3 regions of the Winslowiella toletana genome follow, and region 3 is predicted to be linked to each of the others. Evidence: predicted binding sites of a transcription regulator. Region 3 holds the regulator's gene; each other region holds the start of a gene.

Region 1 (6,146 bases), 700 kb from region 3:
CACTGGAAATTCGCCCGGTGAAGTTTCACAACCCGCTGCAAGGGCATGTGGATCTGCCTGAACGTCAGGTGTGGTTTCGCGCAAATGGTCAGATGCCCGAGGATATCCGTATTCATCAGTATCTGCTGGGTTATGCTTCGGATTTCAACTTTTTGCCGGTGGCATTACAGCCACATGGTAAGGGGTTCCTTGAGTCGGGAATGCAGGTGGCAACCATCGACCACTCGATGTGGTTCCACCGCCCTTTCGATCTGAATCAGTGGCTGCTGTATAACGTAGTCAGCACCTCAGCTTCAGGCGCTCGCGGCTTTGTACGCGGTGAATTCTATACTCAGGATGGCACGCTGGTGGCATCGACGGTGCAGGAAGGGGTTATGCGTCATCGCAGTTAAGCTGGCCGGAGGCAAATAGTAAGGGGCGATGTCAGTGACATCGCCCCTTTTTTTTCTTCTGTTTTTTATTGCACTGCTTTTCTTAGTCAGCCATTACGCTTAGTGGTTGTAAGCATTCTCGCCGTGGCTGTTAACGTCCAGACCTTCACGCTCCTGCTCTTCCGGTACACGCAGGCCAACAATCATGTCGGCAATTTTGAAGCCGATAAAGGCAACCACTGCGGTCCAGACAATCGTCACTACCACACTCAGCAACTGAATCAGCACCTGGTGGCCCATGGTCACGCCCTCTGCGTAGCCAACGCCGCCCAGTGAGGTAGAGGCGAACACACCGGTCAGGATGCAGCCGACAATACCACAAACGCCGTGCACACCGAACACATCGCAGGGATCGTCAACGCGCAGCCATTTCTTCAGGATGGTGACACCCCACAGGCCAGCGATACCACCGGCGATACCAATAATCAGAGCACCCCCGACGCCGACATAACCGCAGGCTGGCGTTATTGCGACCAGACCGGCAATGACGCCTGAACAAGCACCCAGCAGTGAAGGCTTACCGCGGAACATCCACTCGCCAAAGGTCCACGCCAGTACCGCGCCCGCTGTTGCCATTACGGTATTGAGGAACGCCAGCGCGGCGATTTCGTTGGCAGAGCTTGCCGAACCGGCGTTGAAACCAAACCAGCCAACATACAGAATCGCCGTACCGATAAATACCATCGGCAGGTTGTGTGGTTTGAAAGCTTCTTTACCGAAGCCAGCACGTTTGCCCAGCAGGTAAGCGCCAACCAGACCGGCAACCGCGGCATTGATGTGCACCACTGTCCCACCGGCGAAGTCCAGCGCGCCATCCTGTGCCAGGAAACCACCGCCCCACACCATATGCGCCACCGGCAAATAAGCCAGCGTCAGCCAAATCACCACAAAGATCAGTACCGCCGAGAAGCGAATACGCTCGGCGATGGCACCAACAATCAGCCCCACGGTAATACAAGCGAATGAACACTGAAACGCCACGTGAATATACTGATAGAAGGAACCCGACAAGGCCGTCAGTTCGATATTTTTCAGCATTGCCATGCTGAAACCACCGAAGAAAGCATTACCTTCGCTGAACGCCAGCGAGTAGCCATACAGCATCCACAGCACGCAAACCAGCGAAAAAGTAACCGCCACCTGCGTCAACATCGACAGCACGTTTTTACCGCGAATCAGACCGCCGTAAAACAATGCAATACCTGGTATAGACATAAACAGCACCAGCGCGGTGCAAATCATCATAAAGGCGTTATCAGCTTTATCTGCAACGGCAGGTGCAGCCATCGCGAGCGATGGTAACAGTGCCAGGCTTGCCAAACCCAACGTCGTCAGTACTTTTTTCATTTTATTCCATCCCATCACAGTTCAGACCCCGAAATTACAGCGCGGCTTCGTCAGTTTCACCGGTACGAATACGGATGACACGCTGCAGTTCTGCAACGAAGATCTTACCGTCGCCAATTTTGCCGGTGTAAGCGGCTTTGCTAATCACGTCGATCACTTCATCGATCTGATCGTCGGCGATAGCCACATCAATTTTTACTTTTGGCAGGAAGTTCACGCTGTACTCAGCACCGCGATAGAGTTCTGCATGACCTTTCTGGCGACCAAAACCTTTCACCTCGGTGACGGTCAGGCCCTGAATGCCGATAGAGGACAGTGCTTCACGCACGTCTTCCAGTTTGAACGGTTTGATTACCACGGTAACCAGCTTCATACGATCCCCTCCAGCTATTGGAAAATGTCAGTTACACCCAACCCGGGATGTATAAAGCAAAGGCTGTGCCATAAATTAAAAACCGGGAAATTTCAGCGAATAAGACGGTCTGCAACCGGGTAATACCGGGCATCAGGATGGGAAGCGCCGCAGCGTACTGGCGGGCAATAAGGACAAAACGCACCATTTCGGTGCGTCAGCTGTTCAGGAAAGTGCATCAAGGTGAAACATGCCGAAAAAATTGCGCAAAAAAGGTGCAATCAGTCCTCAGGCTTCGGCCGTGATGCCCGAGTTAAGTTCATCGCCGGCCAGCTGCAACTGATACATTTGCCAGTAACGCCCCTGCTGCGCCAGTAATTCGCGGTGATTACCCTGCTCGACTGCCTGGCCGCGATGCAGCACCAGAATGGTATCGGCTTCGATAATGGTGGACAGGCGATGGGCAATCACCACCAGCGTGGTGTGCTGACGAATCGCCCGCAGCGCGCGCTGAATCGCCTGCTCAGTACCCGAATCAATATTGGCAGTCGCTTCATCCAGAATCAGAATCTGCGGTGCCGCCACCAGCACACGCGCCATGGCCAGCAGCTGTTTCTGGCCGACTGACAAATTATTACCCTGCTCGCCCAGCCGGGTATGGATCCCCTCGGCCAGGCCGCGCGCCAGTTCGGCCAGCTGTACGGTCTCAAGTGCCTGCCACACCTGCTGCTCGCTGATATCGCGCCCCAGCGTGACATTGGCAAAAAAGGTATCCGCCAGCACCACCGGATCCTGCTGTACCATCGCCACGCCCTGACGTAGCGTCTGGTGGCTGAGGCTGCTCAACGGGCGGCCATCGAGGCGAATTTCGCCCTGCTTCAGCGGATAATAACCCATCAGTAAATTAGCCAGCGTGCTCTTGCCGCTGCCGGTATGCCCGACCAGCGCGACAAAATCGCGCGCAGGCACCTGCAAATTAATGTCACTGAGTACATTACGATCGTCGCGATAGGCAAAGCTGAGCTGGTCAACCTCAATGCGGCCGCTGGTCAGCGGCCGCCGGTCGTGACCGTATTGCTGGCGCGGCGCATCCATCAGTTCAAAAATACGCTCGCCGGCGACCACCGCTTGCTGCAACATTGATTGTTGCGTGGTCAGCTCAATCAGCGGCTCGTTGAGTCGTCCAAGGTAGTTAATAAAGGCATACAGCACGCCAACCTCAATACTGCCGACCGAAGAGAAGCCAAACAGCATCATCAGGCCGCACAGTATCAGAGCCGAGAACAGGCTGAGTAACGGACGCAGTAAAAAGCCATCAAGCCGCAGCGTTTGCATCCGCGCCAGATAGTGTGAACGGCTGGCTTCGCCCATGCGCTCGCCAAAGCGAGCCTGCTGGCGAAACTGCTGAATAACGCTCATACCGTTAATTACTTCATTAAAGCCGTTGTTAATATCCGCCAGATAGCTGCGTACCCGACGCACGATTGGCGTGCTGTAGCGCTGATAAATCAGCATTACGGTGATTACCGCCGGGAAAATCGTGATTGCCACCAGCGCCATGCGCCAGTCAAGGCTGAACATCGCCACCAGCATGGCACCAATCAGCGCCGCGGCACGCAGTACCGTCGCCACCACGGTGACATACAGATCGCGCACCACTTCGGTGTCATTGGTCACACGCGAAATAATTTGCCCAACCGGTTGAGTATCGAACGCGCTGAGTGGCTGACGCAGCGCCGCATCCATCACATCACTGCGCAGGCGTTGCACCACACCGACCGCCGCCTCACTGAACAGCAGTGACTGAGCGTAATGCAGTGAGGCCGCCAGCACCTGCAGCAAGATGTAACCGACCACCAGTCCGAGCGCGATCCCCAGCGGCATATGGTGTTTCGCCACCATATTATCGATAAAGTAGCTGATCAGGATCGGTCCCATCACTTCCGCCGCCGCCGCGATCCATAACAGCACTACCGCAATACCCAGCGATTTACGCCAGGGTTTACCGTAGGAGAGCAGGCGCTTTAAGGTAGGCCAAATCTGCGGCAAACTATTCATGTGGCACGCCCTTCTCATTCTCATCTTCATCAAGCGCCGCTTCCAGCTGCTGATAACGATACATATCGCTGTACCAGCCCGACTGTTCCGTTAACTGCTCATGGCTACCGCGCTGCGCCACCACGCCGTGCTGCATCACCAGAATTTCACTGGCCTCGGTCAGAGCTGACAGGCGATGGGCACTGATAATCACCGTGCGTCCTTCACCCCAGCTGCGCAGATTATGCAGAATCTGATGCTCAGTGCGACCATCCACCGCCGACAGTGCATCATCCAGCAGCAAGATTTCGGCGTTAAGCAGCAGCGCGCGCGCGATAGAAATACGCTGTTTTTGTCCGCCGGACAGCATCACACCGCGCTCGCCCACCTCAGTTTCATAACCCTGCGGCAGCCGCAAAATATCGTCATGCACGCTGGCGAGACGCGCCGCCTCTTCAATTTCGCTCTGCGTCGCCCCCGGACGACCCAGCGCAATATTATTGGCGACGCTATCAGAAAACAGGAACGGCGTCTGATTGACCACCGCCAGTCGCCCACGCCAGCTGTCAATGCGTAGCTGAGTCAGCGGAATACCGTGATAGCGAATATCGCCCTGCGCAATATCGAAATGGCGCTGAATCAGACTCAGCAAGGTGCTTTTACCGGAACCGGTCGGGCCGCACAGCCCTAACATCTGCCCCGGCTTCAGGTTGAAATTCACATTGCGTAACGCGGCCTGCTGACTGCCCGGCCAGCTAAATTCACGGATCGCCACCTGCAACATACCGCGCCCTTCCGGCAGCGTTTTATCGCCGTCGGCGACCGCTGGCGCTTCTGATAACAGCGCGCGAATGCGGCTCCACGCCGCGCTGCCGCGCTCGACAATATTAAACATCCACGCCAGCGCCAGCATTGGCCAGATCATCAGGCCGAGATACATCACAAAACTGGTCAACTGGCCCAGCGTCATGTCCCCATGCCATACCAGCCAGCTGCCGCCGCCAATCGCCAGCAGGTTAGACATGCCGATTGCGATATAAATAGTGGGATCAAAACGCGCATCCACGCGCGCGACGCGCATGTTTTTCTCGCCGGTATCACGGGCGATATCGGCAAACTGGGCAGACTGATGGTCTTCCAGACCAAAAGCTTTGATCATGCGGATACTGGTCAGGCTTTCCTGAGTCTGGTTATTCAATGAGGAGAACGCAGCCTGTGCCAGTTTGAAGCGGTTATGCAGCTGATCGCCGTAGCGTTTAATCACCAGCGCCATTACCGGCATTGGTAACAGCGCCAGCAGCGTCAGTTGCCAGCTGATTTGCGTGCTCATTACGATCAGCACCGCCAGCCCCATCACCAGAGAGTCCACCAGCGTCAGTACTCCTTCGCCGGCGGCAAATACCACCCGGTCGACGTCATTGGTGGCGCGGGCAATCAGATCACCGGTGCGGTGGCGCAGATAAAATTCAGGGTGCTGCCGGCTCAGCTGACGATAGAAATCTTCGCGCAGCTCCACCGCCAGTTGATAAGAGGCACCGAACAGCAGCACGCGCCAGACGTAACGCAGCAGATAGACCACCAGCGCGGTTACCAGCATCAAGCCGATCCACATCATAATTTGCCCGGCGCTCATCTGCTGTTGCGTCACGCCGTCGACAATCTCCCCCACCACTTTTGGTGGCAGCAGTTGCAAAATTGCTATCACAATCAGCAATGAAACCGCGCCGAGATAACGACGCCATTCCCGGGCAAAATACCAACTTAATTGGCTAAACAATCGCACGCAATAATTCCTGGGGTTGGAGAAAGCGGTGATACCGCATCAGATTATGGATTTACCGGCAATGCCGTAGTGTATTTTATCTCTTCCATGGCAAAACTCGAAGTGACATCGATTAAGCCTGGAATGCCGTTCACTAAACGTTTGTAAAACGCATCGTAGCGTTTCATGTCAGCCACCTGGATTCGCAGCAGATAAT
Region 2 (6,146 bases), 610 kb from region 3:
GAAGTGCAAAATCGGTATCGGCAGCAAAAAATTTGCGCGCGCAGTGGGGCGAACTTAGAGGTGGAAGATAAGCAGATAAAAAAATGGCCCCGGTAACGGAGCCATTTATTGTTCACGCTAAGCGAGAATTAAACGTCTTTGCTTCCACGAGAAGCACGCTTACGATCGTTCTCAGTCAGGTGACGTTTACGGATACGTACGGAGGTAGGGGTAACTTCTACCAGTTCGTCGTCATCGATAAACTCCAGCGCCTGCTCCAGTGACATTTTCACTGGTGGAACCAGGGTGGTGGCTTCATCCGTACCAGAAGCACGCATGTTGGTCAGTTTCTTACCGGTCAGACAGTTAACAGTCAGGTCGTTAGAACGACTGTGAATACCGATGATCTGGCCTTCGTAAACTTCTGCACCGTGACCCAGGAACAGCTTACCGCGGTCCTGCAGGCTGAACAGAGCAAATGCCACTGCTTTACCCTGGCCGTTAGAGATCAGCACGCCGTTCTGACGCTGGCCGATTTCGCCCGGACGCACGTCGTCGTAGTGGCTGAAGGTGGAGTACAGCAGACCGGTACCGGAAGTCATGGTCATGAATTCGGTACGGAAGCCGATCAGGCCACGTGCCGGGATCAGGTAATCGAGACGAATACGACCTTTGCCATCTGGCACCATGTCTTTAACGTCACCTTTACGCTCACCCATCGCCTGCATCACAGCACCCTGGTGCTGTTCTTCGATGTCCAGCGTCACGTTCTCGAACGGTTCCTGGTTGCGACCGTCGATAACACGGTTGATAACTTTCGGGCGCGATACTGCCAGCTCGAAGCCTTCACGACGCATGTTTTCGATCAGTACAGACAGGTGCAGCTCACCACGACCAGAAACACGGAATGCATCCGCATCTTCAGTTTCGTCAACGCGCAGTGCCACGTTGTGCACCAGCTCTTTGTTCAGACGGTCAAGGATCTGACGTGAAGTCACATACTTACCTTCTTTACCACAGAATGGCGAGGTGTTGACGTTGAAGAACATGGTAACGGTTGGCTCATCAACGCTCAGGGCTGGCAGCGCTTCCACATTCTGCGGGTCGCAGATGGTGTCAGAGATGTTCAGCTCACCCAGACCGGTGATAGCAATGATATCGCCAGCTTCAGCAACGGTCGCTTCGATACGCTCCAGACCCATGTGGGTCAGTACTTTACCGACTTTACCGTTACGGGTTTTGCCTTCGCTATCAATGATAGTGACTTGCTGGTTAGGTTTAACCACACCGCGCTTGATACGACCGATGCCGATAACGCCAACGTAGTTGTTGTAGTCCAGCTGAGAAATCTGCATCTGGAATGGCGCTTCCATTTCTACCTGTGGAGGAGAAACGTGGTCAACGATAGCCTGATACAGCGGGGTCATGTCATCAGCCATATCGGTATGGTCAACACCGGCAATACCGTTCAGGGCTGATGCATAAATAATTGGGAAATCCAGCTGCTCGTCGGTCGCGTCGAGGTTAACGAACAGGTCAAATACCTGGTCGACAACCCAATCTGGACGTGCGCCCGGACGGTCAACTTTGTTGATAACAACAATTGGCTTCAGACCATTAGCAAAAGCTTTCTTGGTCACGAAACGAGTTTGCGGCATCGGGCCATCCATTGCGTCGACAACCAGCAGAACTGAGTCAACCATTGACATCACACGCTCAACCTCGCCGCCGAAATCGGCGTGTCCTGGGGTATCCACGATGTTGATGCGGTAGTCTTTCCAGTTAATGGCGGTGTTTTTGGCGAGGATGGTAATCCCACGCTCTTTCTCCAAATCGTTGGAGTCCATTACGCGTTCGGTTGCTTCGGTGCGGGCATCAAAGGTCCCGGACTGCTGCAGCAACTTATCAACCAGGGTAGTTTTACCGTGGTCAACGTGGGCAATAATGGCGATGTTACGCAAATTTTCGATCACAGCTTTGCCTCAGGCATTAGAAATAGCGCGCTATTGTACACGGATTAATCGAAGGACTGAACAGGATCACAAATTTCATATAAAGATTACTGTCAGGATTGCTTTTGCAGGCATTTACAGTGCAAAGATTGCACTCCGTCGAGAATTTGCACCAAAATAGTGCCCATTAATCATTCAAAAGCACCAAAATGGTGCGCGACATCCATCATGGTGCATCTCTCGTCTCACGAGAGAGCGCATAATAGCGCCTTTTTACCCAAATAAAAAAGTTGGCATAGATTTCGCTTTAGTCTGACTAAGCGAAAACGGCAGTTTCCACAACGGTTGATAGCTTGTCTGAGATCTTTATTATCAGGTGTACGCGACAATTTACGCGTACCGAACGATGAAGTTCTCGAACCACGACAACAATGAAAATTCCAGGAGAGTTAAGTATGTCCGCTGAACACGTTCTGTCGATGATTAACGAGCATGAAGTGAAATTTGTTGATCTGCGTTTTACCGATACCAAAGGTAAAGAACAACACATCACTATCCCAGCTCACCAGGTAAATGCTGACTTCTTCGAAGAAGGCAAAATGTTCGATGGCTCCTCCATCGGCGGATGGAAAGGTATCAATGAATCAGATATGGTTCTGATGCCAGATGTCAGCACTGCTGTTCTGGACCCATTCTTCGCAGACCCAACTCTGATCATCCGTTGTGACATCCTTGAGCCAGGCACCATGCAGGGCTATGACCGTGACCCACGTTCAATCGCCAAGCGTGCAGAAGATTTCCTGCGCTCTTCCGGTATCGCAGATACCGTGCTGTTTGGACCAGAACCAGAATTCTTCCTGTTTGACGACATCCGTTTCGGCAGCAGCACTTCCGGCTCGCATGTTGCTATCGACGATATCGAAGCAGCGTGGAACACCGGTAAAGAATACGAAGGCGGTAACAAAGGCCATCGTCCAGGTCTGAAAGGCGGTTACTTCCCGGTGCCACCAGTCGATTCAGCACAGGACATTCGTTCTGCCATGTGTCTGACCATGGAGCAGATGGGCCTGGTCGTCGAAGCGCATCACCACGAAGTGGCTACCGCTGGTCAGAACGAAGTGGCTACCCGCTTCAACACCATGACCAAAAAAGCTGACGAAATTCAGATCTACAAATACGTCGTGCACAACATTGCTCACGCCTGGGGCAAAACTGCCACCTTTATGCCAAAACCAATGTTCGGTGACAACGGTTCAGGTATGCACTGCCATATGTCCCTGTCCAAAGGCGGCACCAACCTGTTCGCTGGCGACAAATACGGCGGCCTGTCCGATATAGCTCTGTACTACATCGGCGGTGTTATCAAGCACGCTAAAGCGATTAACGCCCTGGCGAACCCAACCACCAACTCTTACAAGCGTCTGGTTCCGGGTTATGAAGCTCCAGTTATGCTGGCTTACTCTGCGCGTAACCGCTCTGCTTCAATCCGTATCCCAGTTGTTGCCAGCCCGAAAGCACGTCGTATCGAAGCTCGCTTCCCGGATCCAGCGGCTAACCCATACCTGGCATTCTCTGCGCTGCTGATGGCTGGCCTCGACGGCATCATCAACAAGATCCATCCTGGCGATGCGATGGATAAGAACCTGTATGACCTGCCGCCGGAAGAAGAAGCTGAGATTCCAAAAGTAGCGGGCTCTCTGGAAGAAGCGCTGAATGCACTGAACGAAGACCGTGAGTTCCTGACTCGTGGCGGCGTATTCACCGACGACACTATCGATGCTTACATCGAACTGCGTAAGTCTGAAATGGACCGCGTTCGTATGACTCCGCATCCGGTAGAGTTCGAGCTGTACTACAGCGTTTAATAAGTTTGACGTTTTTTGTTGCCGTGGAAACTTTCAGCCCATCTTCGGATGGGCTTTTTTCTCCACTCATTCACCGTGCGGACTAACGCGTAACCGGCTCCGGGACTATAATGCACTAAAATAGTGCAGGGGAACGCTGTATGGTAACTGGCACGCTGCCCGATGCTGGGCAGATTCTCAACTCTCTGATTAACAGTATTTTGCTGGTCGATGACGAACTGGTGGTGCATTACGCCAATCCGGCAGCACAGCAGCTACTGGCGCAAAGCTCTCGAAAGTTATTTGGCACACCGCTGCCGGACTTAATGGGCTATTTCTCGCTGAATATCGACGTGATGCGGGAAAGCCTTGATGCGGGTCAGGGGTTTACCGACAGTGAAGTGACGCTGGTGGTCGACAGCCGCGCGCATATTATGTCGCTGACGGCACAACGTCTGCCAGAAGGTTTAATCCTGCTGGAGATGGCGCCGATGGATAATCAACGCCGCCTCAGTCAGGAACAGATTCAACACGCTCAGCAGGTTGCCGCGCGTGATTTAGTACGCGGTCTGGCACATGAAATAAAAAATCCGCTGGGTGGATTACGCGGTGCGGCGCAGCTACTGGCGAAAGCCCTGCCCGACCCGGCATTAACCGAATACACCAAAGTGATCATTGAGCAGGCTGATCGGCTGCGCAATTTAGTTGATCGCCTGTTAGGGCCGCAACAGCCCGGAATGCATGTGACGCAAAGCATTCATCAGGTTTCCGAACGGGTGGTGAACCTGGTATCAATGGAATTGCCGGACAACGTGACGCTGGTGCGTGATTACGACCCAAGTTTACCTGAATTAGCGCATGACCCCGATCAGCTTGAGCAGGTGCTGCTGAATGTGGTGCGCAACGCGCTACAGGCGCTGGGTGAAACTGGTGGAACCATCACTTTACGTACGCGCACAGCCTTTCAGCTGACACTGCATGGCGTACGTTATCGCCTGGTGGCACGCATCGATATTCAGGATGACGGCCCCGGCATTCCGGCACAACTACAGGATACGCTGTTCTATCCGATGGTCAGCGGGCGCGAGGGTGGCACCGGTTTGGGATTATCCATTGCCCGTAGCCTGATCGATCAGCACTCAGGAAAAATCGAATTTAACAGTTGGCCTGGTCATACCGAATTTTCGGTTTATCTGCCTATTCGCCAGTGAGGTTTCTATGCAACGAGGGATAGTCTGGATCGTCGATGACGATAGCTCCATCCGCTGGGTGCTTGAACGTGCGCTCACTGGAGCCGGTTTAAGCTGCGCGACGTTTGAAAGCGGCAACGAGGTGCTGGATGCGCTCGCAACCAAAACCCCGGACGTTTTATTATCTGATATTCGCATGCCAGGCATGGATGGTCTGGCGCTACTTAAGCAGATCAAACAGCGCCACCCGATGCTTCCGGTCATCATAATGACCGCGCACTCCGATCTGGATGCCGCCGTCAGCGCCTACCAACAGGGTGCATTTGACTATCTGCCGAAACCGTTTGATATCGACGAAGCGGTCGCGCTGGTTGAGCGCGCTATCAGCCACTATCAGGAACAACAGCAACCGCGTAATCAGCCGGTTAATGGCCCGACTACCGATATTATCGGTGAAGCGCCAGCCATGCAGGATGTGTTTCGTATTATTGGCCGCCTGTCGCGCTCCTCGATTAGCGTGCTGATTAACGGCGAATCCGGCACCGGTAAAGAGCTGGTAGCGCATGCCCTGCATCGCCACAGCCCACGCGCCAAATCGCCGTTTATCGCGCTGAATATGGCGGCAATTCCCAAGGATTTGATTGAGTCAGAACTGTTTGGCCATGAGAAAGGGGCTTTTACCGGCGCGAATCAGATCCGCCAGGGCCGCTTTGAACAGGCCGATGGCGGCACGCTGTTTCTCGACGAAATTGGCGATATGCCACTCGACGTGCAAACCCGCCTGCTGCGCGTACTGGCTGATGGTCAGTTCTACCGCGTCGGCGGCTATGCGCCGGTTAAAGTGGATGTGCGCATCATTGCCGCTACCCACCAGAATCTTGAGCTGCGCGTGCAGGAAGGTAAGTTCCGTGAGGATCTGTTCCACCGCCTGAATGTTATCCGCGTTCATCTGCCGCCGCTACGTGAACGTCGTGAAGATATTCCGCGTCTGGCACGCTACTTCCTGCAGGTTGCGGCGCGTGAGTTAGGCGTTGAAGCGAAAATTCTGCATCCGGAAACCGAAACCGCATTAACCCGCCTGCACTGGTCAGGTAACGTGCGCCAGCTGGAAAATACCTGCCGCTGGTTAACGGTGATGGCCGCAGGCCAGGAAGTATTGATTCAGGACTTGCCGCCGGAGC
Region 3 (6,146 bases):
ACCTCATCGGTAGAAGTGGCTATTATAACCGGCCGTAACGCCAGACTGCTGGAAGATCGCTGCAAAACGTTAGGAATTCAGCATCTTTATCAGGGACAGTCGGATAAGCTTTTGGCCTTCGGCGAACTTCTGGATAAACTGTCACTCAGCCCGGAGCAGGTCGCCTATATCGGTGATGATTTAATTGACTGGCCAGTGATGGCAAAAGTGGGATTAAGCGTCGCCGTCGCCGATGCGCATCCGGTACTGCTACCACGGGCGGATTATGTCACCCGTATTGCGGGGGGGCGCGGCGCCGTTCGCGAAATCTGCGATCTGATACTGATCGCGCAGGATAAGTTTGATGATGCCAAAGGGCAATCTGTATGAGTAAAACCAGGCGTTGGATTACGCTAGTGCTGGCAGTGATAGCCATTATTCTGGTGGGCTGGAGCCTGACCAATGATGACAATCAGGGGCCGCTCGCCACCAACAATCAGCAACCGACCTATACCAGTGCCAATTCCAGTACCGTGGTTTATAACCCACTGGGCGCACTAAGCTATAAACTGGTCTCCGATAAAGTGACTTACTTCCAGGAGGAAGAGGTCAGCTGGTTCGATAATCCGATCATGACCACCTACGACGAAAACAAAGTTCCCACCTGGTCGGTGCGTTCGGATAAGGCCAAATTAACGAAAGATCGTAAACTCTTTCTGTATGGTCATGTCGAAGTCAATAGCCTCACACCAGATTCTCAGCTGGAGCGTATCAAAACCGATAATGCTCAGGTTAACCTGATTACGCAGGACGTGACGTCAGACGATCAGGTCACAATTTATGGCCGCAGCTTTAACTCTACCGGTATGAAGATGCGTGGAAATTTACGGACGAAAACTGCCGAGTTGCTTGAAAAGGTCAAAACCTCTTATGAAATTCAAAATGCACAACAACCATAGCCTTAAACTTCTGCTGATTGGCGCGCTGTTCGCCACCAGCCTGCCGGCTTTCGCTCTGACCGGTGACTCGGAAAAGCCCGTTAATATCGACTCGGAAAACCAGTCGCTGGATATGCAGGGCAATGTGGCGACCTTTACCGGTAATGTCATCGTCACTCAGGGCTCGATTAAAATTACCGCTGATAAGGTGGTGGTTACGCGTCCTGGCGGCGACAGCAGTAAAACGGTGGTTGATGCCTGGGGCAATCCGGCCACCTTTTACCAGATGCAGGATAACGGCAAGCCAGTAAGAGGCCACGCGCAGAAAATGCGCTATGAACTGGCGAAAGATTTCATTGAGCTGACCGGCAATGCTTACCTCGAGCAGCTCGACAGCAATGTGAAAGGCGATCGCATCACCTATCTGGTGAAAGAGCAGAAGATGCAGGCCTTTGGCAACAGCGGCAAACGTGTCACCACCGTGCTGGTACCGTCGCAGTTGCAGGACAAAGGTACCCAGTCCAACGATCAGAAAAAGAGAAACTAATTCGCTATGGCAACCTTAATCGCTGAAAACCTGGCGAAGGCTTACAAAGGCCGTCGAGTGGTGGAAGATGTCAGTCTGGAAGTTAAATCTGGCGAGATCGTCGGTCTGCTGGGGCCAAACGGAGCCGGTAAGACCACCACGTTTTACATGGTAGTCGGCATTGTACCGCGTGATGCCGGTCGCATTGTGATCGACGATGAAGATATCAGTATTCTGCCGCTGCACGCGCGGGCGCGCCGTGGTATCGGTTATCTGCCGCAGGAAGCTTCGATCTTCCGCCGTCTCAGCGTCTATGACAACCTGATGGCGGTGCTGCAGATCCGTGATGATCTGACCACCGAGCAGCGTGAAGATCGCGCAAAAGAGCTGATGGAAGAGTTCCATATTGAACATCTGCGCGACAGTCTTGGTCAGTCTCTTTCCGGTGGTGAACGCCGTCGCGTTGAGATCGCCCGTGCGCTGGCTGCTAATCCGAAATTTATCCTGCTGGATGAACCCTTCGCCGGTGTTGACCCGATCTCGGTAATTGATATTAAGAAAATCATCGAACACTTGCGCGACAGCGGCCTCGGCGTGCTGATTACCGACCACAACGTGCGTGAGACACTGGCGGTCTGTGAGCGGGCGTATATCGTCAGCCAGGGCCATTTGATTGCCCACGGTACGCCAGAAGAAGTGCTGGCCGATGAACAAGTTAAGCGTGTCTATTTGGGTGAAGAGTTCAGACTCTGATATGGTGTTTGTTTCACGCATGATTTCTTGGGAATTTGTATCCTGAATATGAAGCAAGGTTTGCAACTCAGGTTTAGCCAACAGCTCGCGATGACGCCGCAATTACAGCAGGCCATTCGTTTGCTGCAACTCTCTACGCTTGAACTTCAGCAGGAGATACAACTGGCACTGGAAAGCAACCCACTGCTGGAGCAAACCGACATCCATGAAGAGATAGACGCCCGCGAGTATCAGGAGAACGAGAACGAAGCTCTTGATACCCGTGAAGCACTTGAACAAAAGGATATGCCGGAAGAACTTCCGCTGGATGCAACCTGGGATGAAATTTACACTGCCGGCACCCCTTCCGGCACCGGTACTGATTATCATGATGATGAACTGCCGGTTTATCAGGGCGAAACCACCCAGTCTCTGCAAGACTACCTGATGTGGCAAGTCGAACTGACGCCTTTTACCGATACTGACCGCGCTATCGCCACCTCGATCGTCGATGCCATTGACGACATGGGTTACCTCACGGTTCCTTTAGCAGATATCCATGACAGTATGGGTAACGACGATCTGGCGATGGACGAAGTGGAAGCGGTGCTGAAACGCATTCAGCGCTTTGATCCGATCGGCGTCGGTGCCCGCGATCTGCGCGATTGTTTACTGGTGCAACTCTCACAGTATCAGGCGGAAACCCCGTGGCTGAAAGAGGCACGGTTGATCGTCAGTGAGCATCTTGATCTGCTGGCTAACCATGATTTCCGCAGCCTGATGCGCGTTACCCGCCTGAAGGAAGAGGTGCTGAAAGGCGCGATGTTACTGATCCAGTCACTCGATCCTCGCCCCGGTCAGTCGATCAACACCAGTGAACCTGAATATGTGATTCCCGACGTGTTGGTGCGCAAAATTGGCAGCCGCTGGGCCGTCGAGCTGAATGCGGAAAGCGTCCCGCGGCTTAAAATCAATCAGCACTATGCCTCACTGGGCGGCAGCACCCGTAACGACAGCGACAACCAGTTTATCCGCAGTAACCTGCAGGAAGCGAAGTGGCTGATTAAAAGCCTGGAAAGCCGCAATGACACGCTATTGAAAGTGACACGCTGTATCGTTGAGCAGCAGCAGGCTTTTTTCGAGCAGGGCGAAGAATTTATGCGGCCGATGGTACTGGCAGATATCGCCTCTGCCGTCGATATGCACGAATCAACCATTTCCCGCGTGACAACGCAAAAGTATCTGCACAGCCCGCGTGGAATTTTTGAGCTTAAGTATTTCTTTTCCAGCCACGTCAATACTGAAGGTGGCGGCGAAGCCTCCTCCACCGCTATTCGCGCGCTGGTGAAGAAACTTATCTCGGCGGAAAATCCCGCCAAACCGCTGAGCGACAGTAAGTTAACGACTATGCTATCAGATCAAGGCATCATGGTAGCGCGTCGAACTGTGGCAAAGTACCGAGAGTCTTTATCCATCCCGCCATCGAACCAGCGTAAACAGCTGGTTTGATCTGAACTGAGAAGGAAGACACTATGCAGCTAAATATCACAGGGCAACATGTTGAAATTACTGATCCATTACGTGATTTCGTTAACAGCAAATTTGCCAAACTGGAACAGTATTTCAGCCAGATAAATCAGGTTTATATTGTTCTGAAAGTGGAGAAAGTCACTCAGGTGGCTGACGCAACGCTGCATGTGAACGGAGGCGAGTTGCACGCAACCTCGGAAGCGGTGGATATGTACGCGGCGATTGATGGGTTAATTGATAAACTCGCGCGCCAGTTAACTAAACATAAAGACAAGTTAAAACAACACTAAATTCACCCTGCGTCATCGGGAGCAGGCCGGGGGCGAATTTATTCGCCCCGTTTGATATAGCACAGCATCTGCTCTGTGCCAGCGGCCCGCAGCTGATACCGCAGTTTGCTGTCAATATTTGCTGCTTTTCTCACCGAAGGGCGAGTAAAGTAAACCGATGAGCCAGCATAAGTGAACACGTAAGTGAAACTATGATGAACAATGATCTAACACTGGAATTAAGCTCTGTACTCAGCGTTGACTGTACCCGAAGCGGCGTACACTGCCAGAGCAAAAAGCGGGCGCTGGAAATTATCAGCGAATTAGCAGCGAAGCAGCTTAATCTTCCGCACCAGACTATCTTCGAAGCGATTCTGACCCGTGAGCGGATGGGCAGTACCGGTATCGGAAACGGTATCGCCATTCCGCACGGTAAACTGGAAGAGGATACATTGCGCGCCGTTGGCGTGTTTGTCCGTCTTGACCAGCCTATCGCTTTTGATGCCATTGATAATCAGCCAGTGGATCTGCTGTTCGCCCTGCTTGTTCCAGCCGACCAGTGCAAAACACATTTGCACACGCTCTCTCTGGTGGCAAAACGACTGGCGGATAAAACCATCTGTCGCCGTTTGCGTTCAGCGCAGAGCGATGAAGAGCTTTACGAAATCATTACTGAGAGTCAGGAATAACTACCAGACTTTGGCACGGCTGTTCGGTCGTATAAATCGGGAGAATATTTAATGGTGCTGATGATCGTCAGCGGTCGTTCTGGTTCAGGCAAATCTGTTGCATTACGCGCGCTGGAGGACATGGGTTTTTACTGTGTTGACAACCTGCCGGTGGTGTTATTACCTGAATTAGCGAACTCACTGGCCGATCGCAACATGTCTGCGGCGGTCAGCATTGACGTGCGCAACATGCCAGAGTCGCCTGAGATTTTTGAGAAAGCGTTGACCAGCCTGCCGGCAAGCTTCTCGCCGCAGCTGCTGTTTCTTGACGCCGATCGTAATACGCTTATTCGCCGCTACAGCGACACGCGACGCCTTCATCCACTCTCCAACAAGAACCTGTCGCTGGAGAGCGCCATCGATGAAGAGAGTGACCTGCTGGAGCCGCTGCGTTCACGTGCTGACCTGATAATCGACACCTCTGAAATGTCGGTGCACGAACTGGCGGAGATGCTGCGCACCCGCTTGTTGGGTAAACGCGAGCGTGAACTGACAATGGTGTTTGAATCCTTTGGCTTTAAACACGGTATTCCGATCGATGCCGATTATGTCTTCGACGTACGCTTTCTGCCGAACCCGCACTGGGATCCGAAACTGCGTCCGATGACCGGTCTGGATCGTCCGGTAGCGGCCTTCCTCGATCGCCATACTGAAGTTCATAACTTTATCTATCAGACCCGCAGCTACCTTGAGTTATGGTTGCCGATGCTGGAAACCAATAACCGCAGCTATCTGACGGTGGCAATCGGTTGTACCGGTGGTAAGCACCGCTCGGTGTATATTGCTGAACAGCTGGCCGATTATTTCCGCTCACGCGGTAAAAACGTACAATCGCGTCACCGTACGCTGGAAAAACGTAAATCATGACCGTCAAGCAGACCGTAGAAATTCAGAACAAACTTGGCATGCATGCGCGACCGGCGATGAAGCTGTTTGAGCTGGTGCAGAGTTTTGATGCTGAGGTGTTGCTGCGTAATGAAGCCGGGACTGAAGCCGAAGCCAGCAGCGTGATTGCGCTGCTGATGCTGGATTCTGCTAAAGGCGGCCATATTGAAATTGAAGCCAGCGGGCCAGAGGAAGAACAGGCATTATCGGCGGTAATCGACCTGTTTAATGCCGGTTTCGACGAGGATTAACCACGAAACCTAAAGGGCGGCGTTCCATTCTTGCCGCCCTTATCAAGAATGAACCCTCATCCTCAATCCAGTTTATGCTCGCGCAGGAAGCCTTCTCCGCCCAGCTGCCGCATCTGGCGCATTATCCACTGCTGACGTTGCCGTACATAACCTGAAGGCGCATCTGCCTTAAAACGCAGTGGGCTGGGCAGTACTGCCGCCAGCAACGCTGCTTCTGACTGCGTCAGGGCGCTGGCCGGTTTATGAAAATAGCGCTGCGCGGCGGCTTCGACACCGAAAATTCCCTCACCAAACTCCGCTACGTTAAG

What was found. Region 3 encodes sigma-54, which starts transcription at its own class of promoters, with help from an activator protein. Its sites were predicted from a motif close to GTTGGCACANNTTTCGCTNT; they were not measured.
Region 1: glnK (P-II family nitrogen regulator) is a predicted target of sigma-54. The motif match lies at 2,205-2,224, and genes of this name have one in related genera.
Region 2: glnA (glutamate--ammonia ligase) is a predicted target of sigma-54. The motif match lies at 2,221-2,240, and genes of this name have one in related genera.

Annotation. Positions count from the first base shown of each region.
Region 1 is NZ_CP134152.1:1,229,485-1,235,630, reverse strand. Features, by position in the region: gene tesB (acyl-CoA thioesterase II) at 1-392, shown strand, start outside; gene amtB (ammonium transporter AmtB) at 492-1,778, opposite strand; gene glnK (P-II family nitrogen regulator) at 1,813-2,151, opposite strand; gene RIN69_RS05685 (SmdB family multidrug efflux ABC transporter permease/ATP-binding protein) at 2,419-4,188, opposite strand; gene RIN69_RS05680 (SmdA family multidrug ABC transporter permease/ATP-binding protein) at 4,181-5,950, opposite strand; gene RIN69_RS05675 (Lrp/AsnC family transcriptional regulator) at 5,995-6,146, opposite strand, start outside.
Region 2 is NZ_CP134152.1:4,842,858-4,849,003, forward strand. Features, by position in the region: gene typA (ribosome-dependent GTPase TypA) at 129-1,952, opposite strand; gene glnA (glutamate--ammonia ligase) at 2,387-3,796, shown strand; gene glnL (nitrogen regulation protein NR(II)) at 3,937-4,986, shown strand; gene glnG (nitrogen regulation protein NR(I)) at 4,994-6,146, shown strand, end outside.
Region 3 is NZ_CP134152.1:527,380-533,525, reverse strand. Features, by position in the region: gene kdsC (3-deoxy-manno-octulosonate-8-phosphatase KdsC) at 1-369, shown strand, start outside; gene lptC (LPS export ABC transporter periplasmic protein LptC) at 366-938, shown strand; gene lptA (lipopolysaccharide ABC transporter substrate-binding protein LptA) at 910-1,464, shown strand; gene lptB (LPS export ABC transporter ATP-binding protein) at 1,471-2,196, shown strand; gene rpoN (RNA polymerase factor sigma-54) at 2,245-3,684, shown strand; gene hpf (ribosome hibernation promoting factor) at 3,708-3,995, shown strand; gene ptsN (PTS IIA-like nitrogen regulatory protein PtsN) at 4,190-4,663, shown strand; gene rapZ (RNase adapter RapZ) at 4,715-5,569, shown strand; gene npr (PTS phosphocarrier protein NPr) at 5,566-5,838, shown strand; gene mtgA (monofunctional biosynthetic peptidoglycan transglycosylase) at 5,901-6,146, opposite strand, start outside.